DNA from 3 places in the Arthrobacter sp. V1I7 genome. Region 1 is predicted to be linked to each of the others. Evidence: riboswitches for the same ligand, from Rfam matches in the RefSeq annotation. Region 1 holds a riboswitch; each other region holds the start of a gene.
What was found. A riboswitch is a leader RNA that binds a small molecule or an ion and turns the genes downstream of it on or off. The one in region 1 is predicted to bind S-adenosylmethionine.
Positions count from the first base shown of each region.

Region 2: another riboswitch for S-adenosylmethionine. It lies ahead of QFZ69_RS14315 (bifunctional o-acetylhomoserine/o-acetylserine sulfhydrylase); the one in region 1 lies ahead of QFZ69_RS00450 (DUF1737 domain-containing protein).
Region 3: another riboswitch for S-adenosylmethionine. It lies ahead of QFZ69_RS05600 (aminotransferase class V-fold PLP-dependent enzyme); the one in region 1 lies ahead of QFZ69_RS00450 (DUF1737 domain-containing protein).

Region 1 is NZ_JAUSYS010000001.1:100,849-110,957, reverse strand. It holds gene QFZ69_RS00465 (aminodeoxychorismate lyase) at 1-244, shown strand, start outside; gene QFZ69_RS00460 (glycosyltransferase family 2 protein) at 269-1,177, opposite strand; gene QFZ69_RS00455 (ATP-grasp domain-containing protein) at 1,346-2,293, opposite strand; SAM riboswitch class IV at 3,247-3,358, shown strand; gene QFZ69_RS00450 (DUF1737 domain-containing protein) at 3,457-3,705, shown strand; gene QFZ69_RS00445 (rhodanese-like domain-containing protein) at 3,702-4,121, shown strand; gene QFZ69_RS00440 (O-succinylhomoserine sulfhydrylase) at 4,122-5,330, shown strand; gene QFZ69_RS00435 (glutamate--cysteine ligase) at 5,455-6,636, opposite strand; gene QFZ69_RS00430 (UDP-N-acetylglucosamine 1-carboxyvinyltransferase) at 6,746-8,269, opposite strand; gene QFZ69_RS00425 (energy-coupling factor transporter transmembrane protein EcfT) at 8,400-9,203, opposite strand; gene QFZ69_RS00420 (ABC transporter ATP-binding protein) at 9,200-10,109, opposite strand, start outside.
Region 2 is NZ_JAUSYS010000001.1:3,096,895-3,107,003, reverse strand. It holds gene hutI (imidazolonepropionase) at 1-108, shown strand, start outside; gene QFZ69_RS14330 (histidine phosphatase family protein) at 145-825, opposite strand; gene QFZ69_RS14325 (CPBP family intramembrane glutamic endopeptidase) at 914-1,705, shown strand; gene QFZ69_RS14320 (VOC family protein) at 1,791-2,429, opposite strand; SAM riboswitch class IV at 2,634-2,749, shown strand; gene QFZ69_RS14315 (bifunctional o-acetylhomoserine/o-acetylserine sulfhydrylase) at 2,812-4,128, shown strand; SAM riboswitch class IV at 4,242-4,357, shown strand; gene QFZ69_RS14310 (homoserine O-acetyltransferase) at 4,368-5,546, shown strand; gene QFZ69_RS14305 (MFS transporter) at 5,747-7,126, shown strand; gene QFZ69_RS14300 (LysR family transcriptional regulator) at 7,283-8,182, opposite strand; gene mmsB (3-hydroxyisobutyrate dehydrogenase) at 8,345-9,247, shown strand; gene QFZ69_RS14290 (CoA-acylating methylmalonate-semialdehyde dehydrogenase) at 9,295-10,109, shown strand, end outside.
Region 3 is NZ_JAUSYS010000001.1:1,179,224-1,189,332, forward strand. It holds gene QFZ69_RS05565 (DUF6492 family protein) at 1-801, shown strand, start outside; gene QFZ69_RS05570 (hypothetical protein) at 922-1,056, opposite strand; gene QFZ69_RS05575 (hypothetical protein) at 1,103-1,474, opposite strand; gene QFZ69_RS05580 (CrcB family protein) at 1,567-1,938, opposite strand; gene QFZ69_RS05585 (CrcB family protein) at 1,939-2,385, opposite strand; gene QFZ69_RS05590 (metal-dependent transcriptional regulator) at 2,386-3,099, opposite strand; gene QFZ69_RS05595 (class I SAM-dependent methyltransferase) at 3,131-3,925, opposite strand; partial or broken gene QFZ69_RS05600 (aminotransferase class V-fold PLP-dependent enzyme) at 4,002-5,445, opposite strand; SAM riboswitch class IV at 5,481-5,594, opposite strand; gene QFZ69_RS05605 (glutamyl-tRNA reductase) at 5,658-7,040, opposite strand; gene hisN (histidinol-phosphatase) at 7,229-8,041, opposite strand; gene QFZ69_RS05615 (ribosome small subunit-dependent GTPase A) at 8,098-9,213, opposite strand; gene aroA (3-phosphoshikimate 1-carboxyvinyltransferase) at 9,197-10,109, opposite strand, start outside.

The DNA of each region.
Region 1 (10,109 bases):
CAGCGGAATTCTGCCCGGAACCTCCCAGGGCGCCTTGTTCACCGCGGCCAAGGCCGCCGGCTGGGAGCTGGGCTACGGGCCGCTGGAGCCGAAGGACCTGCTCGACGCCGACGCGGTCTGGCTCATTTCAAGCATCAGGCTGCTGGCCCCTGTCAACCACATTGACGGCAAGGAGATCGGCACTCCGGAACTGCGCAAACAGCTGACGGCAGAGTTGAATGCGCTCTACGCCACCATCGAGTAGCCGGTTCCCGGCGCTTCAGCGCACTCAGGCCCAGGCCTCCCGGAGCGCCCGCCAGGCGTCGTCGTCGCGGTCCGCGCCGGGGCCGGCTGACGTGGTGTGGCTTTGCTTGTCCCGGCGCCCAGCCAGTCCGCGAACGTGCCGCACCAGGCCGGCCAGCATGAACACGGCCGTGAACAGGGAGTAAACCGGGACGAGCGGCACGAGCCACCGGTGGCGCAGCAAGAATCCCGGCCAGGGCGTGCCGGTGTGGGCCGCCACTGTGTGTAACAGGCCCCGCGTCCGGCGGGAGCGCAGCCGCCAGAGTTCCCGCAGAGTCGACGAAGACGCGGCCTGGATCCGGACCCGCGGCGCGAAGCCGACACGGTAGCCGGCCTTGCATACGCGCCAGGCAAGCTCCAACTCCGCGTCTGCCGCGCCCTCCCGGAAGGGCCCGATCTCGGCCAGCACTTTGCTCGGGAACGCTTCGATGCCGCCGGGAAGGAACGGGAGGCCCCCGCCTGCGGCCAAGACCCGTCGGGTCATTCCGGTACCAAGATGACTGAGCGCGGCCAGCAGCCCGCCCCGACCCCGGTTCCAGCGGGCCGGCCAGTCATCCCCGTAGACGGCCCCGGTGCGCCGGTCCTCAAAGCCTTGAAGCATGCGGTCGACGGTGCACCGGCAGAAGATCGCGTCCGCGTCGACAAACATCAGTACGTCGCCCGCCGCATGCCGGGCGCCCAGATTCCGGGCTGCTGCCCGTCCTCCATGGGAGTGCCGCAGGACCTTGATCCGAGGATCCGCCACGGCGAAGGAGGCCATCAATTCCGCGGTGTTGTCCGTGGAGCCCTCGTCAACGAGGACGACCTCATACCGGGCGTAACGGGTCCGCGTGATAGACCGGACGCAGTTGTCGATGACGCTGGCCGCATTGCGGGCCGGAACAATGATCGACACGCTGGGCCATTCATCCCACAACGTGGGCACTCCCTGGCGCCGGCGCTGGCGGCAGGGAGCTCGAACCCCACCGCCAACGGCAGCGCGAGCAGCTGGACGAGTCCAAATACGGCGATCGGCAGGCCCGGGATGAGCAGCAGGAAAAGTTGGATACCCGGGTCTGCTGCGTCAAACCACGGCATAGGCGTACGCTCCGATTCCCTGCCGGAACGAGGCGGGGTTGAAAGAGGGAAGGTTGAAGGAGGCCAGGACTGCATCAAGCAGTTCCGGTGCCGACTCGCTGCTGGCCCCGAAGCGGGCGTTCACGTCCAGTACCACCGGCGTCCCGTCGTCCCGGCGCCGGACCGCGAGCTCGACAGGGCCCGTCAGTCCCAATGAACGGACGGCGGCCATCGCAAGGTTGCCGACGTCCATATCCTCGCCGGCCACGGCCCGGCGGACGCATCCGTCCGCCCTGCCCGGGTTTCCGTCTGCCGAGGTTGTCCTTTCTGCCACGATCACGAAGGGAGCCGTTCCGTTGTCCGCGGGGGTTCCAAAGACCAAGGGAAGGTATTCCGTCCCGGGAATGTATTCCTGCACGATCTGCCCGTCGGGCAGCGCTGCCCAGTCGACATGTTGGCTGCCGTCGATGAACATCACGGAACCTTCGCCGCGGCAGACTCTTGGCCTGACGACTACGGGGCCGTCCAGCGCCGCCATGGCGTCATCCGCGCCGGCGAAATCCCCGGGAACGCCGCAGCGCGGGACCGGGACTCCGGCCGTGCGGAGCTGCCAGGCGGTGAAGAGCCTGTCGTTGGCCAGTGCCACGGGTCCCGGGTCCCCGATAATGACGCGGACGTCCCGTCCGAAACCGGCGCGGGCGGCCGAGAGGTGGGTCAGCTCCTCGCTGGCCGCCGGAATGACGAGATTGATGCTCTCCCGGGCGACGAGGCGCCGTAGCGCCGGTACCATTTCCGGATCGGTGGCGGGGGGAACCCGGACCGCAGTGAAGCCCGCCCCTACCGGCAGTTCGCGGACGTCGGCTCCGAGGAAGGGAATGTCTCTGGACTTCAACTGCGCCGCTAGCGCGCGCCCGGCAGGGGCGCCGGCACCGGTGATCAGGATACGGGGTTTCACGGTTTCTCCATTCAATTCAATTCTGAGACGGCGCCCAGGGTGTGGCATGACCCTGCGCGACACGCCTTCAAGCAGCGGCGGTTTGCACCTTGAGGCCGCCGGAAGCGTGGCAGCCTCGCCTACCAGTAAAAGCGAGCGGCCTATCACAAGGCCCGAGTAGCCGATACTCGAAACTGGCTCCGGCGCATAGCCCGGGCGGACCCGCGATACGTGGACTGGGCTTCCGGCTACCCAGATGGCCCGCACCCGGGGCGAGCATGGGCCGCGAACCATGGGCATGTCCCACGCTGGTCCCGCTCGACCGGGGAGCATGTCCCACGCTGGCACGTTCGGCTGGAGAGCATGTCCCAGGCTGGCGCGCAGGGATGAGCATAGTGGCCCTATGTCCATCGCTGGTGCCCCCGGGAGGGCATGTCCACCACTCAGCGGGACGTCACGGGGAGAGCATGTCCACCGGTCGGAGGCAGGGATGGACATGGTGGCTCTATGTCCATCGCTTGTGCCACCGGGAGGGCATGTCCACTCAACGGGACGTCACGGGAGGGCATCTCCACCGGTCAGCGGGACGTCACGGCAGGGCATGTCCACCGGCCACGGGAGAGCATGCCCCACGGCCGCACGCAGGGATGGACATGGTGGCTCTATGTCCATCGCTGGTGCCCGCGGGAGGGCATGTCCACTCAGCGGGACGTCACGGGAGGGCATGTCCCACGCTGGCACGCAGGGATGGGCATAACGGCTCTATGTCCATTGCTGCCGCCTCGGGGAGTGCATGTCCACCACTCAGCGGGACGTCGCGGGAGGGCATGTCCACCGGTCATGGTTGAACGACCCTTACCGGACACCGGAGTGCGCCCGCAGGCTGACGTCCGCTCCGGGGAGGCAGGCGCCGGTTACGGAACATGACGGCGACGGCGGTGCGCCAGCGGGCCGCAGGTGTTACGTTTTTGCAGAGTAATGAGAACCGGCGTCAAGCCCTGACTGGCCGGTCGGCAACCCTCTTCGCGGCGGGGTGCCTCAGGTGAATACTCGGCATATCGACCATTCGAGCTGCAAGCGTGAAAAGAAGGAGTCCCGTCGTGCCCGACGCGTCCGCCCCCGCTGTTCCGAGGACAGCAACCGCCCCGTCCCCCGCTGTCCCCGGCTCTGCCGCCGAGGAAAAGCTGGCCTACCGCCTCTACACCGGCCCCGACGACCGCTCCTTCTGCGAGCGCGTTTCCACCGCACTGGCCGACGGCTACGTGCTGCACGGCAGCCCGTCCGCAACGTTCAACGGCAGCACCGTCATCGTGGCCCAGGCCGTGGTGCTGCCGGCCGCGATTGCCAGTGCGGACGCCGCCGTCGCCGATGCGGTGGAGGACCTGGACGGCGAAGCGTATGGCTTCGAAGATGTTATCGGGGGCCACGCATGAGCTACGCCGGAGACCTCAGCCCCCGGGATGCGTGGGCCAAGCTCGAAGCAGGCGCCATCCTGGTCGACGTCCGCACCGAGTCCGAATGGGCCCGCATCGGCATCCCGGAAACCGCGTCCGCGAACGAAAAGCGGACTGATCCGTTGTTCATCCAGTGGAACCTGGCCGGCGGCGTCCCCAATTCGCACTTCATTGAGCAGTTGAAGCAGCAAGCCCCGGATGCCGCCGGGACCGAACTCGTCTTCCTGTGCCGTTCCGGCGCCCGCTCCATCGCCGCCGCGAACGCCGCCACAGAGGCCGGCTTCGTCTCCTACAACGTCCTTGAGGGCTTCGAAGGCGCGCCGGACCAATACGGCGAACGAAACGTCAACGGCTGGAAGAACCGCGGGCTGCCCATCAACCCCGGAAAGATCTAAATGACTTTCAATCCCGACGCCGCCGCCTGGAGCGCCGAAACCCAGGCTGTCCGCGGCGGGCTCGACCGTACCGGCTTCCAGGAAACCACCGAGCCGATCTTCCTCAACTCCGGCTTCGTCTACGAATCCGCCGCCGCCGCGGAGCGGGCCTTCACCGGCGAGGACGAGCGGTTCGTCTACTCCCGGTACGGCAACCCGTCGGTCGCGACCTTCCAGGAACGGCTCCGGCTGCTTGAAGGCACCGAGGCGTGCTTTGCGACCGCGTCGGGCATGTCCGCGGTGTTCACCGCGCTCGGCGCGTTGCTCGGCGCCGGCGACCGCGTGGTCGCCGCCCGCTCGCTGTTCGGTTCCTGCTTTGTGATCCTCAATGAGATCCTGCCGCGCTGGGGCGTGGAGACGGTATTCGTGGACGGACCGGATCTGGAGCAGTGGCGTTCGGCGTTGTCGGAGCCCACGACGGCGGTCTTCTTCGAGTCGCCGTCGAACCCGATGCAGGAGATCGTGGACATCGCGGCCGTGAGCGGCCTGGCGCACGCCGCGGGCGCGACGGTCGTCGTCGACAACGTCTTTGCCACCCCGCTGTTGCAGCGCTGCGGCGATCTCGGCGCCGACGTGGTCGTCTACTCCGGCACGAAGCACATCGATGGCCAGGGCCGGGTACTCGGCGGCGCGATCCTGGGCACCAAGGAATTCATTGACGGTCCGGTGAAGCAACTCATGCGCCACACCGGCCCCGCGCTTTCGGCGTTCAACGCCTGGGTGCTCACGAAGGGCCTGGAGACCATGGCCCTGAGGGTGAAGCACTCCTCGGCATCGGCCCTGCGGCTGGCTGAATGGCTCGAGGAGCAGCCCGCGGTCAACTGGGTGAAGTACCCGCTGCTGCCGTCCCACCCGCAGTACGAACTGGCGGCGCAGCAGATGAAGGCCGGCGGCACAGTGCTGACGCTGGAGCTTTCACCCTCCCCGGGGCGCTCCGCCCAGGAGGCAGCGTTCGTGCTGCTGGACGCGCTGCGGATCATCGACATCTCCAACAACCTGGGCGACGCCAAGTCCCTGATCACCCATCCCGCCACGACGACGCACCGCGCCATGGGCCCGGAGGGCCGCGCGGCGATTGGTCTCAGCGACGGGGTGGTGCGGCTCTCCGTGGGCCTGGAAGACATCGACGACCTGATCCGCGACCTCGGCCAGGCGCTCAAGCAGGTGTAGGGCTTCTTCCCTCCGCGGGATGACAGTCCGCGGCAGTATTTCCGCACTGCCTGGACCTGTTGTCCCGCTCAGGACCTCCCGCTCAAGGTCTCCCGCTCAGGACCTCCCGCTCAGGGTCTCCCGCTCAGGCCCGGCGGGCCGGTCCCCGCGATGTCTGGTCCGCGCGTTGCGAGGGTTCCGTCCCTTGAGTAGTCACCTCGACCGCGCGGTCGACGACGGCCACTAGTCCGCCGTGCTTGAACGGCTGGCGCTGCAGCTGGGAACCGGTCCCCTCGGCGAGGATCCGCGCGATGCCCTCGCGGACCAGCTCCAGCTCACCCTGCTCGGCCAGCACCGGCGCCAGATAGTCCACGAGCGCCTGGACCACCTGGGCAGCCGGGGCCGGCAGGAACGTCCCGAAGTCCAGCAGCTCCCCGCGAAGCCCGCAGTTGCTGGCCTGCCAGGCGGCCATCCGCAGCAATAACGTGGGTACCGGGGCGGGCTCCACGCCGTCGGCCCACTCCCGGCCGGCCGACTCCACGAGGGCGCGCACCAGCACGGCAATCAGAGCCGCGTCCTCGGCTCGGAGGCAGACGTCGGCGACCCGGACCTCCACCGTGGGGTGATGCCGGCACAGCCGCGCGTCGAAATAGATCATCCCTTCGTCCAGCAGCACGCCGCTTTCCACCAGCCGGGTCACGACCCGCCGGTAGACGGGCAGGCTGCCGAAGATCATCGTGGGACCCGAGCCCGGCCAGCGGTTCCAGGCCTGCGTACGGTAGCTTTCAAACCCGGTCTCCGCACCGTTCCAGTACGGGGAGTTTGCGCTGAGGGCTACCAGCACGGCCAGCTTGTCGCGGATCCGGTCCATCACCGCCACACCCTCCTCGGGGGACTCCACGAAGGTGTGAACGTGGAAGCCGCAGGTGAGCTGGTTCCGGACGGTGAGCCCGAAGCGTTCCTGCATGGTGACATAACGCGGCGAGGGAGTGGTGTGCGTTGCGGAGCCGCGGGGCGATGTCGCCAGGGCCGCGACACGGCCGCCGTGGGCCCTGGCGGCCTGGTCCGTGAGGGCCCGGCCCTGCCGGAGCTGCCGGAGCAGCTCGTTGTAGTCCAGACACGGCCGCGTCTGGGTTTCAATTTGCTCCAGCTTGAGTTCAAAGCTGAAGCCGGCGTCCTCGTGGACCGGCTGCTGCGCTGCGACCACCCGCCCGGCCTCCGGCGCCGGCGGGAGCAGGACCGGCAGCATGACATCGGCCAAGGCCAGCGGCAGCCCCGTTTCCGGGTCCACTATCAAGAGTTCTTCCTCGACACCGAAGGTGCGCATGAATCTATTGTGCGTCAGGACTTCCGGAAACGCGCTACCCCGCTGCGGTGTCTCGCCGCCCCCGGAATCCCTCCGCGACGGTCCGGGAAACCCTCATACCGGGATCAGTTCAGTCCTGGAAGTACTCGATCTTCGCTCCGATGGTGTTGAGCCGCTCGGCCAGATCCTCGTAGCCGCGCTCAATCACGTAGATGTTGCGCAGCTCGGAAACCCCTCGGGCGGCGAGCATCGCCAGCAGAAGGCAGGCCGCGGGGCGGAGCGCCGGCGGGCAGCCCACTTCTGCTGCCCGCCACCTGGTCGGGCCGTTAACGTAGATCCGGTGCGGATCCAGAAGCTGCACCTGGGCGCCGAGTTTGTTCAGTTCGGTCAGGTAGATCGCACGGTTCTCATACACCCAGTCGTGGATCATGGTCTGGCCGTGGGCGTTGGCAGCAATGACCGCGAAGAAGGGCAGGTTGTCGATATTCAGGCCGGGGAACGGCATCGGGTGGATCTTGTCCTCCGGCGCCCGCAATTCCGAGGGCTTGGTAGTGACATCCACCAGCCGGGTACGGCTGTTGCGGGCCAGATATTCGCCCGACACCTCGAGGCCCTGGCCCATTTGTTCGAGCGTCGCGAGTTCGATCTCCATGAACTCGATCGGGACACGGCGGATGGTGACTTCCGAGTTGGTCACGATGCCGGCGGTAATCAGGCTCATCGCCTCGATCGGATCCTCCGATGGGAAGTACTCGATGTCGGCGTCGACCGAGGCCCGGCCGGTGATTTTGAGGGTGGTCGTACCCACGCCCTGGATCTCGACGCCGAGCATCTGCAGGTAGAAGCACAGATCCTGCACCATGTAGTTGGGGCTGGCATTGCGGATGATGGTGGTGCCGGGGCGGTGGGCCGCGGCCATGATCGCGTTCTCGGTGACGGTGTCACCGCGTTCGCTCAGTACGAAGGAGCGGTTGTCCCCGTCCGACGGCGGCGCCTGCACGGTGTAGAACCCCGACTTCGCCTCGACGCTGAGGCCGAACTGGCGCAGCGCCTGCATGTGGGGCTGAACCGTGCGGGTGCCGAGGTCGCAGCCGCCGGCGTACGGCAGGCGGTATTCGCCGGATTCGTCCAGCAACGGGCCGAGCAGCATGATGACGCTGCGGGTCCGGCGGGCCGCCTCTACGTCCATGGAATCAAGGTCCAGCACGGCGGGGCGGCGGATCTGCAGATCGTTCGCGTTGAGCCAGCTGCATTCGACGCCGATGCTGGTCAGCACTTCCACGATCCGGTTGACTTCCTCGATCCGCGCCAGCCGGCGCAGCGTCGTGGTGCCGCGGTTGATCAGGCTGGCGCACAGCAGCGCGACGCCGGCGTTCTTGCTGCTGTTGACAGCCACCGACCCGGACAGCGTGTGGCCGCCCTCGACCCGCAGGTGGGTCATCTGCGGCCGGCCGACCTTGACGATGCTCCGGCCGAAGATGGATTCCAGCCGCTGGATCATTTTCAGGCTCAGGTTCTGCTTCCCTTGTTCCATCCGGGCAATGGCGCTCTGGCTGGTGCCCAGTTCGGCGGCGAGCTGTCCCTGGGTCCAGCCCTTCTGGCCGCGGGCATCGCGGAGCAGGGCGCCTACGTGTTCGGCAGTCTCTTGTGTCATACCTAAATATATCACCAATGAGCTATGGGACCGGGAAACTACCCCAGAATTCCAAGTGTCTTTGAGGAATACCCATCTTGTGCGATAAGTCGGGTGGATTTCCGTGATGCGGAGTGCCGCTGGCTGGGTGCTACTGCGGGCTGAGGAAGACGAGGTTCCAGGTCCCGGCCGCGAGCGCCGCGGCCACGGCGGCCGCGGCGATCCCGGCGCCGCCCAGCAGCACCCAGAGATCCAGGCCGCTGAAGGTCGAGGGCCGGGCCCAGGTCCGTTCGGCGCCGCCGAAGCCGCGCGCTTCCATGGTGACAGCCAGCCGGGAAGCGCGCCGGATGGCCTGCACGAGGAGCCCGAAGCTCTGCCCGAGCGTGGAGCGGAGGCGCTGGTAGGGAGTGCCCCGCGAGCCCACGCCACGCGCGCGCCGCGCCATGCCGATGGTTTGCCATTCCTCGGCCATGATCCCCACGAGCCGCAACGCGGCCAGCGTGCCCAGGACAAAGCGGTGCGGCAGTTTCGCGTTCTGGGCCAGCGCGTCGGCCAGGTCCGTAGGGTCCGTGCAGCTCATCAGCAGAACCGCCGGCAGCGCGATGGCCAGCCCGCGGAGCAGGAAACCCAGCCCGAGTTCGAGGGAGCCTTCGCTGATGGACCAGATGCCGGCGTCGAGCAGTATCCTGCCGCTGTCCGGCGCCAGGATGGCGGTGCTCCAGCCGCCCAGTCCCGCCGCCAGGATCAGCGGCCAGCCGCGTTGCCACAGCAACGCAAGGCTCAGTCCGGCGAGCGGAAACAGAGCCACTTCAAAGACCAGCGCCACCGAGGCGGAAACCCAGTCGATGGACAACGCCAACACCAGCGTAATCAGCACGACGGCGGCGAACTTGGCCAGCGGGTTCGCCCGGGTCAGCAGCGCCTGGTTGCCGCGCAGGTTCAGGACATCCCTCATGGCGCCTTCACCGGGTCCGGGTCCCGCCGGCCCGGGGTGTTGAGGCTGAGTTCGGTGCCGCCGAGCACGGCGGTGAATTCCGCGTCGTGGGTGACGGACACGACGGCGGTGCCGGCGTCGAGGAGCTCGGAGAGGAAGGATGCCAGCTCGGACCAGGTGTTGGCATCCTGGCCGAAGGTGGGCTCGTCCAGCACGAGCACCTGCGGATGGGCCGCGAGCACGGTGGCCACCGAGAGCCGGCGCTTTTCGCCGCCGGAGAGCGTGTAAGGGTTGGCGTCCACCAGCTCGGTCAGCCGCAGCCGCTCCAGCAACTCGTCCACCCGTTCTTCTCCACGGCCGAGGTGCCGGGGGCCGAACATCAACTCGTCGAGCACCCGGCCGGTGACGAACTGGTGCTCCGGTTCCTGGAAGACCGTTCCGATCCGGGCAATCAGCTGCTGCGCCTTCCACTTGTACGGATCGATCCCCGCGCCGGCGCTCAGCTCCAGCGTTGCGGAGACGGCCCCGGAGACCGGCGCCAGCAGGCCGGCCAGGGTCAGGGCGAAGGTCGACTTTCCGGAGCCGTTGGGGCCCGTGATGGTCAGGGCTTCGCCGGCCCGGACCCGGGCGGTGATGCCGGACTGCACCGCTACCGGAGGGATCGTGCGGAAGCCCCCGCGCACACCGGAACGGCGGCCGCGGTCGCGGGAGACGGCCAGGTTCTCGGCAGTCATCAGCAGCGTCCCGGCGTCGTGCCCTCCGGGCCTGCCGGTTCCCGCAGAGCCCACGGGAGTTGCCGGCCCCGTACGGCCCCGGGTCCGCGGCACGTAGCCGGGGACCCAGACGCCCGCGGCGGTGAGCATGTCCCGCGCCTGTGCCAGGACCCGGTCCGGCGGACCGTCGATCAGCACGGCCGGTTCCGTCGCG
Region 2 (10,109 bases), 3.0 Mb from region 1:
CGCGCGGACCTGCACCTGCTCAACGCGCCTTCCGCCACCCATCTGGCCTACCGGCCCGGCATCCCGCTCACCCACGCGGTCTGGCGGGCAGGCGTCCGGGCCCGCTGATCCGCCGCGCCGCCCGTGACTAGCGGCGCAGCGAGCCTAGAAGAACATCGGCGGAGCATCCAGGACGGTTTCGTCCACGCGTCGGTCCACCCATTGGCTGAAGGGCTTGTCCAGCTCATATTTGCCGCCGCCGGTCCGCAGCAGGGTGCGGACCTCGGCGTTGTCCGGGTTGTTGAGGGACTCGAAGTACTCCACGGACCAATGGAACCAGCGCATGCAGAACAGCCGCATCGTCAGCCCGTGCGTGACGAACAGGGCGTTCGGAGCGTAGTTGGGCTTGGACCAGTGCCGGTGCAGCGTTTCCATGAACGAGGAGATCCTGTCGTACACATCGGAGCCGGACTCGCCCTCCCGGAAGCGGTAGAAAAAGTGCCCGTAGGCGTTCCGGAGCTCCTTCTGGTCTTCGATGTCGCCGGCGATCTGGAAGTTCGCCCAGTCCTGCTCCCGCAGCCGCGGTTCCTCGATCACCCGTTCGGTCAGCGGCCCGAGGTCGAGTGCCTCCAGGGTCTGGTAGGCCCGAAGGTAGGGGGACACGTAGACGCAGACCCGCCGGCCGTCCAGCAGGCGCCGGACCTGTTCGCCGGCAGCCCGGGCCTGCCCGAGGCCCAGCTCGGTCAGCGGAATCCGGTAATCCGGCACCCGGTTGTAGATCGAGGTGTCGGCGTTGGCGGCGGACTGGCCGTGCCGGATCATAATGATTTTGCCGGGCGCACTCATAGCTCCCAAGCATAAGTCCGCCTGGGGCGCCGGCCGGGGAAGAGCCCGGAAGCAAGCAACTGCCAGCAACTGCAGGCAAGATAGGAACATGTTGGTTCCTTCACGCCGCCGGCTTCGGATCGAAGTCTGGATTGTCCTGGGTCTGTCGCTGGGGCAGTCGGCCGTGTACTCCGTGGTGCAGCTGCTGGACAAGATGACCAGGGCGCCGCTGGCGGAGGGGACCTCCACGCTGAACCGCCCGCAAAGCAGCCGCGAGTACTTCGACCTGACCTACCAGCTGCTGGACATCGTCTTTGCGCTGGTGCCGGTGGTCCTCGTGATCTACTTCCTCACCGAGCACCGCCTGCCCGGAAGCGGCGGCCTGTCCGGAAACAGCGGGTCCGGCGGCACAGCCTTCCGTAAGCTGGGCTTCGACTTTGCCAGGCCCGGAAAGGACCTGCTGCAGGGACTGGGCCTGGCGGCGCTGATCGGAATCCCCTCGCTGGGCCTTTACGCTGCGGGCCGGGCGCTGGGGATCACGACGACGATCATCCCGAGCGCATTGGACGCCTATTGGTGGACGGTGCCGGTGCTGATCCTTTCCGCGGTGCGGCACGGGATTGTGGAGGAAGTCATCGTGGTGGGCTACCTGCTGGACCGGCTGGGCAAGTTCGGCTGGAGCATGCCCCTGGCCATCTTCGCGAGCGCCATGCTCCGCGGCAGCTACCACCTCTACCAAGGCTTCGGCCCGTTCATCGGCAACGCGGTGATGGGCGTGGTTTTCGCCCTGGTCTACACCCGGACCCGCCGGGTGATGCCGCTCGTCATTGCCCATGCGCTGCTGGACATCGTGGCGTTCGTCGGCTTCAGCCTCTTCGGCAAGGCCATCGGCCTGGGCTGAGCCTTAAAAGAATTCGGCCGCCATCGGTGGGTGACGTCATTGGCACCCGCTGATGGCGGCCGAAGTGTCAGGGCCGTGAAGGGCCTCAGATGGTGACGGCTCCGGCAGACGTCTCGAAGGTGACGGACAGGATGCCGGGCGTGCCGTGCGGGGCCAGCCAGTTGACGGCGACATCTTCCAGCGGCTTCTCCACCGGTTCGCCCAGCCACTCCGTGACGCGGTCCGCCGAGCCGGCGATGGTCAGCGCAGTCATCTTGACGTCGCTCGGGTAGGCGTTGGACGGGTGCAGTTCCGGATCGCCCTCCCACTTGAGCATGTAGGGAACCTGGGGATCGGCGATGAGCCCCAGGATGCCGATCTGCTTCCAGACAAGCTCGCGGCCGTCGGGGAACTTCCGGTTGCCGTTGACGGCGGCGCGGCCGAGCCGGTCCTCGAACGGTGCCAGGTCGTCAACCTCGACGCACCAGCCCATCCAGCCGCCGCCAGATTCGGAGCGGGCGCGTACGGCCTGGCCGAACGGAGCCTTGTCCGAGGCGGGGTGGTTCAGGACCTCGACGACTTCGAGGTATTTGTGTCCCGCGAGGGGGATGATCATGTTGCGGGTCCCGAAGCGGGGGTGTACTCCGCCCTTCACGGCGTCGACGCCGAGGGCAGTTGCAATACGTTCGGTGGTGGCTGCCAAGCCATCTCGTTCACAGGCGTAAGAGACGTGATCCATGCGCATGCCCTCATCTTGGCACTTTGTGATGGGGCTCTCAGCTTAGGTGACCCTAAGTGAGGTGGGATGCCGTTTTGACGGTGTCGGACTGCCTGGCTGCGTGCGGCCAATCATGGCGGCCGGACGAAGACCGGACCAGGACCGGAGCGCAGACTTCATCTTCGTCACAAAGCTATCCAGGGCCCGCAAGCCGTTCCTACACTGAAGCCAGGTCATGAGTGCCAGCGGACAGCCCCGGCTCGCTGGCCGGCAACCCTCGTTTCGCGGTGGGGTGCCCCGGGTGAAGACCTGGCCGTCCGGCACCCGCCGGCCGGCAAGCGCGGCGCCTGCACCGACCCGGGCCGACGGTCTCCGGGGCGGCCTGTGCCCGGTCCTGAGGAGTATCCCGATGTCCAACGCCTGGTCCTTTGAAACCCGCCAGATCCACGCCGGCCAGCAGCCGGACAGTGCCACCGGCGCCCGTTCCCTGCCCATCTACCAGACGACGTCGTTCGTGTTTCCCAGCGCCGAAAGCGCAGCCAATCGCTTCGCGCTCGCCGAACTTGCGCCGATCTACACCCGGATCGGCAATCCCACCCAGGATGCCGTGGAGCAGCGGGTGGCGAGCCTGGAGGGCGGACTCGGGGCGCTGCTGCTCAGCTCCGGCCAGGCCGCCGAGACCTTCGCGATCCTCAACATCGCGGAAGCCGGTGACCATGTCGTCGCCAGCCCCAGCCTGTACGGCGGAACTTACAACCTGCTGGCCCATACGCTGAAGAAATTCGGGATCTCCGTGACGTTCGTGGAGGATCCGGACAATCTGGAGCAGTGGCGCGGTGCGGTCCGGCCCAACACGAAACTGTTCTTCGGCGAGGTGGTCTCCAACCCGCGCCAGGACGTCCTCGACATTGAGGGAATTTCCGCCGTGGCCCACGACGCCGGCGTGCCGCTGATCGTGGACAACACCCTCTCCACGCCCTACCTGATCCGCCCGATCGAGTGGGGTGCGGACATCGTGGTGCACTCCGCCACCAAGTACCTCGGCGGCCACGGCGCCGCGATCGCTGGCGTCATTGTCGACTCCGGCAACTTCGACTTCGGCGCCGAGCCGGAGCGGTTCCCGGGCTTCAACACCCCCGACCCGACCTACAACGGCATCGTCTACGCGCGGGACCTCGGCAAGGACGGCGCGCTCGGCGCAAACCTCTCCTACATCCTCAAGGCGCGCGTCCAGCTGCTGCGCGACCTGGGCTCCGCCGTCTCGCCGTTCAACGCCTTCCTCATCGCCCAGGGCATCGAGACCCTGAGCCTGCGCGTCGAGCGCCACGTTGCCAACGCCACCAGGGTCGCCGAATGGCTCGAAGCCCGGGCCGACGTCGAATCGGTTGCCTACGCCGGGCTGCCATCCAGCCCCTGGTATGAGCGCGGCCGCAAGTATGGGCCTAAAGGCACCGGAGCCGTGGTCTCGTTCATTCTCGCCGGGGGAGCGGAGGCCGGCCAGCGCTTCGTCGATGCCCTTGAGCTGCACTCCCACGTGGCGAACATCGGCGACGTGCGTTCGCTGGTCATCCACCCGGCCTCCACCACCCACAGCCAGCTCTCGCCCGAACAGCAGACCATCGCAGGCGTCCATCCGGGCCTGGTCCGGCTTTCCGTGGGACTGGAGCACATTGACGACATCCTCGCCGACCTCGACGCCGGCTTCCGCGCGGCCAAGGCCGGCTGATTCGCCGGTTTCCGGTGCCGCGGCCGCGCGCTGGGGCACCGGAACCAGGCCGGGAGTCACATAGCCGTCACAATCTTCGCCACAACGGCGCAACGTTTCGTAAACTCGAGGCAGGTCATGAGTGCCAGTGACAGCCCCGGCTTGCTGGCCGGCAACCCTCCTTTTGCGGCGGGGTGCCCCGGGTGAAGACCTGGCCTGCCGGTCTGCCGACGGCGGGCAAGCGCGAAGTGAGGTCCCACATGACGATTGCCGCCACCCGCACGGGTGCACCCATAAGCATCACCGCCGACACGCCGGCCAGCCGCCCAGCAGCGGTGGCAGGTCCTGGCACCGTTCCTGACGGGACGGTGCAATATCTCCGGATCGGTGACCTTGAGCTCGAGTCCGGCTCCCGGCTGCCCGATGTCACCCTCGCCTATGAAACCTGGGGAACCCTCAACGCGGACCGCTCCAACGCGGTGCTGATCGAGCATGCGCTCACCGGCGACACCCACGTCACCCGCGGTGCCAGCGAGGAGCCCGGCTGGTGGGAACAGCTCGCCGGCCCCGGAGCCCCAGTGGACACCGACCGGTACTTCGTGGTCTCCATCAACATCCTGGGCGGCTGCTACGGCTCCACCGGGCCCTCCACGACCGCTCCGGACGGAAAACCCTGGGGCTCCCGGTTCCCGCTGGTGACCCTGCGCGACACCACGGCAGCCGAAGCCCGGCTGGCGGACGCCCTCGGCATCCGGAGCTGGTACGCGGTCCTGGGCGGATCCCTCGGCGGGGCCCGCGCCCTGGAGTGGGCCGTGACCTTCCCGGAGCGGGTCCGGCGCTGCGCCGTGATTTCCATCGGAGCCAGCAGCACCGCCGAACAGATCGCTTTCGCCCAGGCCCAGACGCTCGCCATCCGCCAGGATCCCGGCTTCAACGGCGGGGACTACTACGGCGGCCCGGGACCCGAGGCGGGCCTTGCCCTGGCACGGCGCATCGCGCACATCACCTACCGCTCCGCGGCCGAGCTGGACGGACGCTTCGGCCGGAATGCCCAGGAATCAGAGGCCCCGTTGCAGGCCGGGTCGCTGTCCGGCCGGGGCCGTTACCAGGTGGAAAGCTACCTCGACCACCAGGGCAACAAACTCGTCCGGCGATTCGACGCGAACAGCTATATCGCCATCACCGAGGCCCTCATGAGCCACGACGTCAGCCGCGGCCGCGGGGCACTCGAGGAGGCCCTGGCGCCGTCCACGGCGGAGTTCCTGGTGGCAGCCGTGGACTCGGACCGGCTGTATTTCCCGGCCCAGTCCCGCGCCCTCGCGGAGGCCCTGCCCGGGACCGTGGAGGTGCAGGTGATCCAGGCACCGATCGGCCACGACGGTTTCCTGACCGAGATCGGCCAGCTCAACGGGCAGCTCCGGGAGAACTTCTTCGGCTAGGCCCTGCCCTAAAACCGCCACCGCTTCAAGCAAAACGGGCGAACTTGTGCATTTTTGCAGACGCGCTCTGCACTAATGGCCGTTGAGGCTGAGGCCGGGAGGGACCATACTCGTTGAGAATGACGCCGGGTGGTCCAAATCACAGGCGTCGTCCTCCCGCTGGTCCATAGTGTGTCGACGGAGACACCGAAGGAGTCGAAATGAGCACGCAAAACGCCGCCAGGCGCCCCGAAGAGCCCGACGTCAAGTCGTCCGGCCTGAGGAAGGTGGTGACGGCCTCCATGGCCGGCACCGTTGTTGAATGGTACGAGTTCTTCCTCTATGCCTCGGCCGCTACCCTCGTCTTCGGCAAGCTGTTCTTCCCGAATTCCGGCACCGAGCTGGACGGCATCATTGCCGCCTTCGTGACGTACGCCGTCGGCTTCGTGGCCCGCCCCATCGGCGGCATCGTCTTCGGCCACTTCGGCGACAAGTTCGGCCGCAAGCAGCTCCTCCAGCTCAGCATCATCCTGGTCGGCGTCGCTACCTTCGCCATGGGCTGCCTCCCGACGTTCCAGCAGATCGGCTACTGGGCGCCGGCCCTGCTCGTCTTCCTCCGCTTCGTCCAGGGCTTCGCCGTCGGCGGCGAATGGGGCGGCGCGGTCCTCCTCGTGGCCGAGCACAGCCCCAGCAAGTCCCGCGGCTTCTGGTCCTCCTGGCCGCAGTCCGCAGTTCCGATGGGCAACCTGCTCGCCACCGGTGTGCTTTTCGCGCTGTCCTCGCTGCTCTCTCCCGCCGAATTCCTCAGCTGGGGCTGGCGCGTGGCGTTCTGGCTCTCCGCCGTGATCGTGATCGTCGGCTACTACATCCGCACCAAGGTCCAGGACGCCCCCATCTTCCTGGAGGCCCGCAAGGAAGTTGTCGTTGAGCACAAGGGCTATGGCGTCGCCGAGGTCTTCCGCCGCTACCCGCGCGGCGTCTTCACCGCCATGGGCCTGCGCTTCGCGGAGAACATCCTCTACTACCTCGTGGTCACCTTCTCCATCACCTACCTGAAGATCATCGTCCAGACCGACACGTCCCGGATCCTGCTGCTCCTGCTGATCGCGCACTTCATCCACTTCTGCGCGGTGCCGATGGTCGGCAAGCTCTCGGACGCCTACGGCCGCAAGCCGGTCTACATGGCCGGCGCCATCCTCGGCGGCACCTGGGGCTTCTTCGCCTTCCCGATGATGGACACCAAGAACGACCTCATCATCCTGGCCGCCATCACCATCGGCCTGCTGTTCCATGCCCTCATGTACGCCGGGCAGCCGGCCATCATGGCGGAGATGTTCCCGACCCGGATGCGCTACTCCGGCGTCTCGCTCGGCTACCAGGTCACCTCGATCGTGGCCGGTTCGCTGGCTCCGATCATCGCCACCGCGCTGCTGAGCCAGTTCAAGTCCTCCGTACCGGTGGCGCTCTACCTCCTCGGCGCCTGCATGGTGACCGTCTTCGCGGTGTTCATGCTCAAGGAAACCCGCGGGATCTCGCTCCACGACGTCGACGCCGCCGATGCCCAGGGCACCGCGGACCTGCTTGCCACCGGCAAGAAATAATCGGCAAGAAATGAACGGCAAAAACAGCAGTCAGGAAGTAGCAGCCAGGAAGTAACCAGCAGCCGGTAACTTCCAACAGACGACAACAGCCCTTGTCCCCGTTCCGCGGGGACGAGGGCTGTTGTTGTCGGGTTGCGGTTTCCTCGTCGCACGGCCTCAGCCGGCGAGCACTGCCTGGCGTTCGGAAATCTCGATCCGGACCGCCTCGATCACGGCCTGCACGGGGGCGGAGCGCAGCGATTCCGAGCGTGCCACCGCCCAGATGGGAAGCTGGCGCTGGAAGTCGTCGGGCAGGACCGGCAGGAAGTCCGGGTTCCCCACCACCATGAAATTGGGCAGCAGCCCGATACCCGCGCCGCGTCGGACGGCCTCGAGCTGGGCGAAGATGCTGGTGGCCTGGAAACTGTTGCGCGGCACCGGGAGCTGGGTTGAGCGGTGGCCGAGTTCCGCAACCTGGAGCGCGGACTCCACGTAGGAGACAAAACCGTGCTGCCGGACGTCGTCGAGCGTGAGCGGCAGTCCGCGCTCCCGGGCGTACTGCGGGCTGGCGTAGAGCCGCAGAAAGTAGTTGCTCAGGAAAATGGTCTGCGCATTGGTCACGTCCAGGTTCCCTACCACCACTTCAAGGTCCACTCCGGAGCGGTTCTGGCTGACCTTACGGGTGGCGCTGAGAATCTCCACGTTGAGCAGGGGATGTTCCTGCTGCAGGCGCACGAGCGCCGGAGCGACGAAAGCGGCACCGAAACCGTCCGGCGTCGCGATCCGGACCATGCCCGCCAGCAGATCTCCGGTCCGGGCGATGGTGCTGGACAGCGCTCCCAGCGTGCCCTCGATGGCTTCCGCCGCGGCGACCGCCTGGCTGCCGAGCTCGGTCAGCTCCCAGCCGTGCGGGCTCCGCTCCAGGGTGCGCCCGCCAAGCTGCTTGTCCAGGGCGAGGATCCGGCGGGAGATGGTCGTGTGGGTGGTGCCCAGTGTCTCCGCGACCGCATTGAACCGACCCAGCCGGGCGACGGTCAGCAGGATCAGCAGGTCATCGGGGCTCGGAAGCCGCCTCAAGTCCACAAGAATTCTCCTCCGGTACATCATGTGCATCCATGCACATGCCATCTGTAGTTTTTTGCCTTGATTGCACTGTAACAGGATGTGATGCTGGACACGGAACACGAATTCGGCGCACGAGGATCGCGCAGCAGCAGACAAAGCAAAGGAGCTTATGCCATGGCAGTAATCGCTTGGATCGGACTGGGGAACATGGGCGGGTCCATGTCGGTGAATCTGGCGAAGGCCGGGCACGAGGTCAGGGGCTTCGACCTCAACGCGGAGGCCGTCGCGGCCGCCGAAGCAGGTGGCGTGAAGCCGGCCGGCAGCATCGCCGGGGCTGTCGAGGGCGCCGACGTCGTGTTCACGATGCTGCCCAAGGGTGAGCACGCCCGCGCCGTGTACCTGGGCGAGGACGGCGTCCTGGCCCACGCGGACACCCGGACGCTCCTGGTGGACTCCTCCACGATCGATATCGCCTCCGCGCAGGCGCTGCACGACGCCGCGGCTGCCGCCGGCTTCCGCTTCGTCGATGCCCCGGTCTCCGGCGGCATGAGCGGCGCGAAGGCGGCAACCCTGACCTTCATGATCGGCGGCGAGGCAGGCGCCGTCGCCGAGGCCACCGAATACATCCGTCCGATGGCGGCGAACATCATCCCGACCGGCGGCGCGACCACCGGCCAGGCCGCGAAGATCTGCAATAACCTCATGCTCTTCATCAACCTGGCCTCGACCGCGGAGGGTGCCGTCCTGGCGGACCGCCTCGGACTGGACAAGCAGGTCTTCTGGGACATCGCCTCCGTCTCCTCCGGCGACAGCTGGGCCCTGCGCACCTGGTATCCGGTGGCCGGCGTCGTGCCGACCGCCGCCTCCAACAACGACTTCACCCCGACCTTCACCACGGAGCTGGCAAACAAGGACATCGGACTGGCCATCAGCGCCGCACGTGACACCGGCACTCCGCTGGAAATCGGCGAGCACGTCCAGCAGCTGTTCCAGCGCCTCATCGACTCCGGCGAGTCCGGCAAGGACTGCTCGATGATCATCAAACTCATCGACGGCTCCCTCGAGTCCGCCAAGTAGCCTCCCGGCACCCTCACTACCTGCAGCACACGAAAGAGACCAACCCCATGGAACGTATTCCGCACTTCATCAACGGCGCCCTGATTTCCGACGCCGATCGCTTCGGCCCGGTCTTCAACCCGGCCACCGGCGAGCAGGAAAAAGAGGTCGCCCTGGCCTCGGCCGCGCGCGTCGAGGAGGCCGTCCGGGCCGCCCGGGCCGCGCTGCCGGCGTGGCGCGCCACGAGCCTGGCCAAGCGCACCAACATCTTCTTCAAGGTCCGTGAACTGCTGCTGCAGCGCCGCCCCGAACTGGCCGCCCTGCTGACCAGCGAACACGGCAAGGTCCTCTCCGACGCCGAAGGCGAGATCACCCGCGGGCTGGAGAACATTGAATTCGCCACCGGCCTGTCCCACATGCTCAAGGGCGAGCGCTCCGAGCAGGTCGCCGGCGGCGTCGACGTCCACTCGGTCCGCCAGCCGGTCGGCGTGGTCGCCTGCATCACCCCGTTCAACTTCCCGGCCATGGTGCCGCTCTGGATGATCGGCAGCGCCCTGGCGTGCGGCAACACCGTGCTGCTCAAGCCCAGCGAGAAGGACCCGTCCTCCGCCGTCTTCATCGCCGAGATCTTTGCCGAGGCGGGCCTGCCCGCCGGTGTGCTCAACGTGGTGCACGGGGACAAGGAAGCTGTGGACGTGCTCCTGGAGCACCCGGACGTCAAGGCCATCAGCTTCGTCGGCTCGACGCCGATCGCCCAGTCCATCTACAAACGCGCCGCTGATCACGGCAAGCGCGTGCAGGCCCTCGGCGGTGCCAAGAACCACATGGTGGTCCTGCCCGACGCGGACCTGAACATGGCCGCCGACGCCGCCGTCTCCGCCGC
Region 3 (10,109 bases), 1.1 Mb from region 1:
TTGAACGGACAGAACAACGCCCAGCTGGAGGCGCTCCTGAAAACCAACACTGAATCCCGCATCGCGCCCGGGTTGGCGGCGAAAATCGACTACGTCAAGGCTCCTACCTTGCTGCCCGGCCACAACTCCAGAGGATGGCGGGGGCAGCAACTCCTCAAGCTCGTAGTGGCGAACCATTTGGCCGCCCGCTATTACTTGTTGCTGGATGCAAAAAACCACTTCGTACACCGAACGCTGGTCCGGGACTTCTTTACCGAGACGGCAATCAAGACTTTCCGTCGAGCTGCGCCCCAGATCTACTACTCCCACATAAAGAAATCGTTCGGCGCCTTCGCTGCAGAGGACCGGGCCGGCGAATACACGGAGTCCGCGATGCCCACCGTCACCCCGTACCTCATGGATGCCGGACTCGTGCGGGGAATGATGTCAGAGCTGGAGTCCAAATACGCCGGCAGGGCTTTTGAAGATCTCTTTGAGAAAGAGCTGTCCGGGACCACCGAGTTCTTCCTCTACTGCGCCTATCTCGTCGCGACCGGCCAGGAGAGCTTGTATGAGGACAGCGCCCCAATGGTAGTCACGCTCTTCACCAAGTGGCCTCAGGACCACAAAGACGTGATGCGGCTGGTCAACTCGGCAATATCCAACAAGGTCGCGATGTTCGGGCTTCATCGCCGGCGTCTTCCCCAGTTGAATGATGAGCAGCGGGACAGCATCGTGAAACTGTGGAACACCGAGCTCTTGACCGCCTACGAGGACCCGGCCTGGTTCATGGAAATCGATCACCCCATGTCGACGCCGTGACTGTGCCTTGTCGAGCTCAAACCAAAGGGCCGGAAGCTTCTGCTTCCGGCCCTTTGGTTCTTCGTGCGGTTGTCGGTCAGCGCTTCCGCGGCCGGCCGCCATGGACCGGCCCGTTGTGAATCAGCGCTTCTTGATGTGCGCCACGGGGTCGGCATGGGTGTCCGCGACGTGCTTGGACTTCTTGACGGCCCGTTTTTCCTTGATCGTCTTGACCGGCTTCTTGGCCTGGTTCTGGTGTGGCGTTTTGTCAGGCATTGCGCCCTCCTAAGGCGGAGGGGCCGGGCGGCCCCGTGCTCTTAAGTTACGCCTCCGGCACCGCGACGTCCACGATGCCCACGAAGCGGCTGCCCACACCCTCGTACTCGCTGCGGACCAGGCCCGCGGCGAGGCCGGGAACCTCATAGGGGGCATGGTAGGAACAGCAGACGTAGGTGAAATCCGGCCACCACTTCTTCGGCCGGGCCGCTTCGGAGAACCCGCAGACGGCGCAGGTCAGCTGGACCCAGACCGGGCGCTTGCCCGTCCGGTTGGCTTTCGACTGGACCAGCCACTGCGGCGGGTTGTCCAGGAGTTCGCCGAGTTCGGCGTCGGAGAGGCGGGAAGGGATGCCGTGACGGTGCGCCATCTCCAGCGGAATATCGAGGATCTGGGCTGCTTCACGTCGGGTAACCATCCTTCAACTTTACGGGAGCGGGGAGCCCGGCGCCGCGCCTCTGCCATGCTGACGTTGGATTGGGCCGGTGCTGGGCAACGGCCCGGGCGGAGCTAACCGGCCAGGGCGAGGCCGAGCGCGGCAGCCGCGAGACCGGCCAGCAGATTGGCGGCGACATTGAGCGCTGCGGCGCGGTAGCGGGTTTCGCTGACCAGCCGCACCGTGGCGGTGGTCCAGGAACTGAAGGTGGTCAGGCCGCCCGCGAGGCCGGCGGCGAGCGCGGTGTGCCATTCGGATCCCAGGCCCAGCCGGTCCGTCACGCCGAGGGAGACGCCGATGAGAAAGGATCCCGCGATGTTCACCGTCAGGGTTGCCCAGGGCCAGTGCGGCCGCGGCCCGGGTCGGTGCGCGAACCAGGAGTCGACGGCGAACCGCAGCAGGGCGCCGGCCACCCCGAAGCCGCCGACCAGCAGCGCGGTGATCATTCAGACACCGGCTCTCAGATCGGCGAGCGCCTTGCCGGTCTTCCAACCGGCCGCGGCGGCCCCGAGTCCCAGCACCAGGGAGAGCCCAAGATAGGCGAGCCAGGTGCCGTGCAATCCGCCGCGGAACTGCTGGTCCACCGAGAAGACGACCGCCGAAAAGGTGGTGAAGGAACCCAGCAGCCCGGGTCCCAGTCCGGCACGGAGCCAGAAGGCGGTCCTGGGCCGCGCGATCCAGAGGGTGGTGAGAGTGGCGAGGACGAAGCTGCCGGCGACGTTGATCACCAGGGTGGTCCACGGTACGTCGCCTGCCGTCTCAGGAAAGGCGAGGCCCGCACCGTAGCGCAGCTCCGTTCCGAGCAGGCCGCCGGCCGCGACGGCCACCCAGGCCCGCCAGTCTGGCAGGCCGGGACGGTTGCCTGTCCTGGCCTCGCCCAGCGTGCCGGGCATTCAGCGCTCTTCGACGCTGCAGCCGGCATGGGCGACCTCGCTGTGGACCCACAGTGCCGAAGCGACCTCCTCGGCGACGTCGACCTCACGGCCGCCGGTGCCGGAGCCGATGCGGACGACCAGCGCACCGCCGAACGGCCGTCGGCCGATGACCTCAATGGCGGCGTCCAGGTCGATTTCCTCGGCGGCAAGGTAGCGCAGCAGCTCGGGGTTCTCGTCGCTGATCCTGGTGATCCGGCCGGTGTGGCCGTCGTCCAGCTCGTTCATCCGGTGGGCCGCCGGCATCAACACCGAGCCGTCAGCGGCAGGGATCGGGTCGCCGTGCGGGTCCCGGACCGGGTTGCCCAGCTTGGCGGCCATGCGTTCAATGAAGGTGTCCGAGACCGCGTGCTCCAGCAGTTCGGCCTCATCGTGGACCTCGTCCCAGCGGTAGCCCAGCTCCTGGACGAGGAAGGTTTCGATCAGCCGGTGACGGCGGACCATCAGCAGGGCCAGCCGGACGCCGTCGGCCGTCAGCGTGATCGCGCTGTAGGGCTGGTGGTCGACCAGGCCCTGGTCCTTGAGCTTGCGGACCATTTCGGAAACCGAGGAATTGGCAACGCCCAGCCGTTGGGCCAGCTGCGAGGAGGTGATGGGCTTGTCCTGCCACTCCGTGAAGGAGTAGATGACCTTGACATAGTCCTCGATGGAGGAGGATGGCGGGCTGGTCTTCACAGCCACAAGCCTACCGTCAGGCAGCCACGGATCAGGCCCGGAGGGCCCGCCAGGTCTGGGTCCGGTAGGGCAGCGGAAGCACCTCGTCGGGGGCGTGGCCCAGGTGCTCGTGCAGGTACCAGCCGAGGTTGGCCAGCACCTTGGCCCGCGTCGCCTCGCCGGCGGCAAGGTAGTAGCTCCGGGACTTTGCCAGGTCCAGAATGTCGGCAGTGGTCACCGGATCTTCCCAGCGGGTCAGGTGGCTCTCGAGGCCGGTGAACTCGGGCCCCAGGGGCGGCTTGAAGTGGGGTTTGTGGACGTCGCCGGCGTGCATGATCCGGGAGAGCCGGTGAACCCACGGAACGGACGTGTCCAGCTGGTTCCAGACCAGCCCCAGGACGCCGTGCGGGCGGAGGATCCGGGCGGTCTCGGTGCTGGCGCGGAGCGGATCGCACCAGTGCCAGGCCTGCGCGACGGTCACCAGGTCGAAGGCTTCCGCGGCCAGCCCCGTGTCTTCGGCGGTGCCTTCGACGGCGGCCACGCCCGGCAGCGTCCGCCGGAGCTGCTCCAGCATGTCGGCGGAAGGGTCGACGGCGACAGTGTGCAGCCCGCGTTCGACCAGGAGGGCCGTGAACTTTCCCGTCCCGGCCCCGATGTCCGCTGCGTCGTTCGCGCCGGCGGGGATCAGCCAGTCTGCCGACTCGCCGGGATAGCCCGGCCGGGCGCGCTCGTAGTGCGCGCCGCCGTCCTGGAAACTCTGCCCGAGCTCCTGGCGTCGCTCGGAGTGCAGTTTAGGGCCACCGTGCAGTTTAGGGCCACTGTGCAGTCTCAGGCCACCGGGTGCCACGTGCGATCTCCTTCGGGCAAGGTCTGGTGGGTACCTTTCGAATGTACCGCATGCGGACCAGCCCGCGTTTCCTGCCTTAGTCCACCTCGGCGCACGGCGCGGCGCCGGCCGTACCCGGGGTGTTCGGTGCCCAGTGCGGGTAGCTGCGGTTGTCATTCGACGGAACCCAGCGGCCCGCGTCGACGACGTAGTCCCAGCCGAGGCCGGTCTGCCGCAGCTCCTGGATTCCGGCCAGGAGCCGCTGCGCGTCCTCGAGCCGCGAGCCGACGCCGAAGCTGGCCCGCAGCGATCCGGAGGGCAGGCCCAGCCGCTTGAGCAGCGGGTGGGCGCAGAACCGGCCGTCGCGCAGGCCGATGCCGTGTTCGGCGGACAGGTACGCGGCCACCAGTCCGGCGTCGTAGCCTTCCACCGAAAAGTTGACGACGCCGATCGTGCCGGCGCCCTGGCCGCGGTCTTCAGCGTCGGTGTCCGCGAAGATCTGGTGCACCGTCACGCCGTCGATCCGTCGAAGGCCCTCGACGAGGAAGGAACGGATTGCGTTCTCGTGGGCGTGCCACTGTGTCTGGTCCAGGGCCGCGATGACCTGGGTGGCCTTGGCCAGGGCGGCGGCGCCGAGGACGTTGGGCGAACCGCCCTCGTGCCGCGCCGGGCCGGTGGTCCAGCTGACGGTGTCGAGCCGGGCGTCGCTGACCGCGCCGCCGCCGGCCAGGTGCGGGGTGCCGGCGTCCAGCCAGTCGGGGCGGCCCACCAGCACGCCGGCACCGAACGGCGCGTAGAGCTTGTGGCCGGAAAAGGCGAGGTAGTCGACGTCGTCGGCGGCGATGTCGATGCGCCGGTGCGGGGGCCAGCTGGGCGGCGTCCACGACGATCCGGGCGCCGTACTCGTGGGCCAGGGCGGCCAGGGCGCGGACCGGCAGGATCTCTCCGGTGACGTTGGAGGCGCCGGTGACGGCGAGCAGGCTGACGCCGCCGTCCGCGAGCTGCCCGCGCAGCTTTTCGAGGGTCTCCGCAATCGTGGGGGCGGCCACGACGCTGCGGTGCGGCACCGTCTGCCATGGCAGCAGGTTGGCGTGGTGTTCGATATCGAGGTAGAGGACCTCGCCGGTGTGCCGGCCGTTTTCGACCGGCAGGCAGCCGGCCAGCAGGTTCAGCGAGTCGGTGGTGTTGCGGGTGAAGATCACGGAGTCGTCGGCACGTCCGCTGACAAACTCACGGACGATGTTGCGGGCGTTCTCGTAGACCGACGTGCTGATCTGCGAGGCGTAGCCGGCGCCGCGGTGGACGCTGGCGTAGTACGGCAGGATCTCGTTCAGGTAGGCCGACACGACGGACAGGGCGGGGGCGGAGGCTCCGTAGTCCAGGTTGGCGTAGCGGACGTGGCCGCCCTGGATCAGCGGCGCCTGGATCTCCGCCCCGGTGACCGCGGCGAGCGGCTGGCCGGCAACGGCGAAGCGGTCGCTGAGTGCCGCCTCCGTCGCGGAGCCGAAACCGGGGGTGGCGGGAAAAGTTGCAGTAGTCATGGGACCTCGCTCGAAAAAGGATCCCGTGCACCGGTGATCCGCGCTTGCCGGGTCCGTTCCGGACCGGCCAGGTCGTCACCCGGGGCACCCCACCGCGAATGGAGGGTTGCCGGCCAGCAAACCGGGGTTTAGCGCTGGCACTCGTGACCTGCTTCGAGCGTAGGACATCCCTGCCGCCGGAGAAAAGGCGGGCAGGAATGTGAAGCGTTTTGTTACGCCCTTTGCATCCCGGGCGGCACCTGGGCCGGTTGCGCAGCGCCGGCTACGGCGACGGGCCTCATCGGGCTGCCGAGCTGAACCGTGAGGCCGAACAAGGCGTCCAAGGCTGCGGCGTATTCGTCCTGACGGCCCTCGGTGGCCAGTTCCCGGGCGCGGACCGCGGGGAGATAGAGCAGACGCCGGACCAGGCGCCGCAGGGCAAAATTCACCTCGTCCGCTGAGGCGCCGCAGCCGTGTTGTTTGCTGACGCGCTCCATTTCGAGGTCGAGGACCCGGTGGATGTGCCGGCGCAGCGCGACGACGGCGGCGTCGACGACCCGGCTCGCCTCCTGTTCCTCGAAGCGCAGCGCGGCCTGCCGGACCAAAGCGCGGGCGAGGCGAAGCACCTCGGCGTCCGCCGGGGGAGCCGCATGCTGTACCGATTCCAGCGTAATGAGTTCAATGCCTGGCAGCTCCGCCACCCGCGGATCGAAATCATGACTGGGGGCGAGATCGATGATGGTGAGCGGACGGGCCGTGTCCGCCCTCCAACGCAGCAGCGAGGCGGAATCGATGCGCGTCCCTGTGCCGCTGCAGCCGATGACGAGGTCCGCACGGGCCACGGCCGATGGCAGCTGCAGGGCCGAAAGGGCGGTCCCTCCCCGGGCAGCGACAAAGGCATCCGCGCGGCCGGATTGGGAAAAAACGGAGATGGCGGAACACTGCCGGCCCCTGAGAATCTCCGCGATACAGGCGGCGTAGGCTCCGGTCCCGAAGAGGACCACGGACACATCGGCCGGGCCCGGCTGACCGGATCCGGCGGCAAGGTCCAGGGCCACGGACGCTATGGACCTGCTGGCACTGCGGAGCGAAGTCTGGGCCCCCACGTCCTTGGCCGTGCGGGAGGCCGCCTGGAACAGCCGGCCCAGACGCCCGCTGACGGTACCCGCAGCCTGGGCATCGGCGAAGGACCGCCGGACCTGGCCGGCGACTTCGCGCTCACCCACGACAACCGAATCCAGGCCGGCTGCAACGGCGAAGAGATGCTCCGTGGCCGACGGACCCTGGACGTGCTCGAAGAGGGAGTCGAGCCGGGAACCGGGCAGGCCGGTGCAGAAGGAGAGAGTGACCAGCACTTCGGCGCGGGCGGTGTCCGCATATGCCGACGACGGGACCTCGCAGTAGATTTCGAAACGGTTGCAGGTGGACAGGACCACGGACCCGGAAATGGCGGCGCTGCTGGCCAGGAGGTGCGGAGCGAGCTCGGCGGAAGCGGCGTGCAGCCGGGCCGCGGATTCGATGTCCAGGTCACGGTACTTCGCGACGAGCACCAGCAGAGCGGGGCAGTCCGCGGAGTTCCGGAGTTCGGGATCCACGGGTAGAAACGTTTCAGGCACGGTTGCTCTCCTCCCAACAGATGCCCCCACTATCTGCAGTCCGGCGGTGAGTCCGCCGCCGTGGACAGCGTCATACAGGAGGCTTGGGGATTCCTTGAGGAGCCGGGCCAGCCGGGGAGCCCGGCCAGGAAAACAACGACGGCGGCTGCCCCGCCCTGGGAGCATCCGCCGTCGGCCGGGGGTTCGGCTTACAGCAGGTCGTCGAGGCCCGGGTTGAGCCGCTTGAGGACCTCCGAGTGCAGGATGGAGTTGGTCGCCAGGGCGTTGCCGCCGAAGGGCCCGTCCTCGCCCTCGAGGGAGGTGAAGCGGCCGCCGGCTTCCGTGACGATCGGGACCAGGGCTGCCATGTCGTACAGGTTCAGTTCCGGCTCGCAGGCGATGTCGACGGCGCCCTCCGCCACCAGGCAGTAGGACCAGAAGTCGCCGTAGGCGCGCGTGCGCCAGACTTCCTCGGTCAGGCCGATGAACTCGTCGAGGTTCCCGCGTTCCTTCCAGCCGCCCAGGCTCGAGTAGGACAGCGAGGCGTCCGAGAGCTCGGAGATGTTGGAGACTTTCAGCCGGGTCGCGGAAGCGAGCGAACGCCCGGTGTAGGCGCCCGCACCCTTGGCCGCCCACCAGCGCTTGCCCAGCGCCGGGGCGCTGACGACGCCGACGACCGGCTCGCCCTCGTCCACGAGGGCGATCAGGGTGGCCCAGACCGGGACACCCCGGACGAAGTTCTTGGTCCCGTCGATCGGGTCGATGATCCAGCGCCGGGAGCCGTGGCCGGAGCTGCCGAATTCCTCGCCGAGGACGGCATCGCGCGGCCGGGAGCGGGACAGCTGGCCGCGGATGGCTTCCTCGGCGGACTTGTCGGCATCGGTGACCGGGGTCAGGTCGGGCTTCGTTTCAATCCGAAGGTCGAGCGCCTTGAAGCGGCTCATGGTCTGGGAATCTACGGAATCTGCCAGTACATGGGCAAGGCGCAGGTCATCGTTATAGCTCGAAGCGGGTTGGCTCATGGTTCCAAGCTACCGCCAAAGCGGGCGGCCCGCCGGGAGGCCACGTTCCCGGAGGCTCAGGAAACGGTGCCGAGTTCCTTGACGTCCTGCGCTTCCATCCGCGGGTCCGTGCCCAGCAGGCGGCGCAGGGAGGCGAGCCGGGCCGGGCCGGACGGTCCCGCATGGCCTGCCGTCACCCAGGCGTCCACGCCGCAGTTGACGGCGCTGGCGTCATGCTTGCAGCCCCGCTCACAGGCGTCGGTGCCGGGCTCGAGGTCCGGGAAGGACCGCAGGATCCGGTCCGGATCCACATGCGCCAGGCCGAAGGAGCGGATACCGGGAGTGTCGATGATCCAGCTGCCGGCCGGCGCCTCGTTGACCTTAAGCGCCAGTGCCGAGGAGGAGGTGTGCCGGCCCCGGCCGGTCACCGCGTTGACGCCGCCGGTGGCGCGCTCGGCACCGGTGAGGGCGTTGACCATGGTGGACTTGCCGACGCCGGAGTGGCCGAGCATGACCGTCACCTTGCCGTCGAGGTGGCCGCGCAGCTGCGACACCGCGTCCTTGTCCAGCCGGGCGGACAGCCCGTCGTCCGAGCGTGCATCGATGCCGGAGGCGGCCGAATCCGCCGTCTTGCTGATGATGACCGGGAAGTCCAGGTGCCGGTAGTTGGCGAGCAGCTCGGCGGGATCCTTGACGTCGGCTTTGGTCACCAGCAGCAGCGGGTCGATGCCGGCGTCGTACGCCGCCACGAGGGCACGGTCGATGAACCCCGTCCGCGGCTCGGGATTGGCGGCCGCCACCACGATCACGAGCTGGTCGGCGTTGGCGACGACGGCGCGTTCGATCGGGTCGGTGTCATCGGCACTGCGCCGCAGCAGCGTCCTGCGGTCCTGGATCTTCACCAGCCGGGCCAGGGTGTCCGGTTCACCGGTGACATCACCCACGAGCGAGACGAAGTCGCCGGCCACCACGGGGTTGCGGCGCAGCTCCCGGGCCCGGGCCGCGATGATGGTCCGCTCCGATCCGGCGCCCTCGTCAACGATGGCGGTGTAACGGCCCCGGTCAACGGTGATGATCCGGCCGGTGACGGCGTCGTCATGGCTGGGACGGTCCTTGGTGCGCGGCCGGGTGCCCTTCTTGTTGGGACGGATCCGGACGTCCGATTCGTCCCAGGAATCAGTGCTGCGGGCCACGGGCGGCGTCCTTCTCCTGGGCGCCGGGCACTGCGGGGTCCGCCGGGCCCGCCTCGTCGGCGCTGCCCTGGGCGAGCATGGCTTCCCAGAGCCGGGGGAAGTCCGGCATGGTCTTGGCCGTGGTGGCGATGTCCTCGACCTCGACGCCGGGTACCGCCAGGCCCAGGATGGCCCCGGCAGTGGCCATCCGGTGGTCGGCATAGCTGTGGACGACACCGCCGTGCAGCGCGGCCGGGCGGATGATGAGCCCGTCGCCGGTTTCCTCGGCGTCCCCGCCGAGGCGGTTGATCTCGGCCACGAGCGCAGCCAGCCGGTCCGTTTCGTGCCCCCGGAGATGGGCAATGCCGCTCAGTCGGGACGGGCCGCTGGCCAGCGCGCACAGGGCCGCGACGGTCGGCGCGAGTTCGCTGGTTTCATCGAAGTCGCCGCCGGTGATCTCCGGGCCGCCGGTGACGGTCAGCATCCCGTCCTCCAATGTGACGGCCGCTCCCATGGTGGTCAGGATGCTCCGCCAGAGATCGCCCACCTGGGTGGTTTCGGCCGGCCAGTTGGGGATCCGCACGGTGCCGCCGGTTGCCAGCGCGGCCGCCAGGAACGGGCCGGCGTTGGAGAGGTCCTGTTCGATCCGGTGGTCGAAGGCACGGATGCTGCCGGGGGAGACAACCCAGTGGTTGGGACGGGAGTCATCGACGTTGACTCCGACCGTGCGCAGCACCGCGACCGTCATGTTGATGTGGTCAAGGCTCGGCACGGGCCTGCCGGGGTGTTCCACGCTCGCGTGTTCAAGGTGGAGGCCCTCCGCGAAACGGGCGCCGGCCAGCAACAGGGCCGAGACGAATTGCGAGGAAGCGCTGGCGTCGATGATGAGATGGCCGCCGCGGACGGTGCCCGTGCCG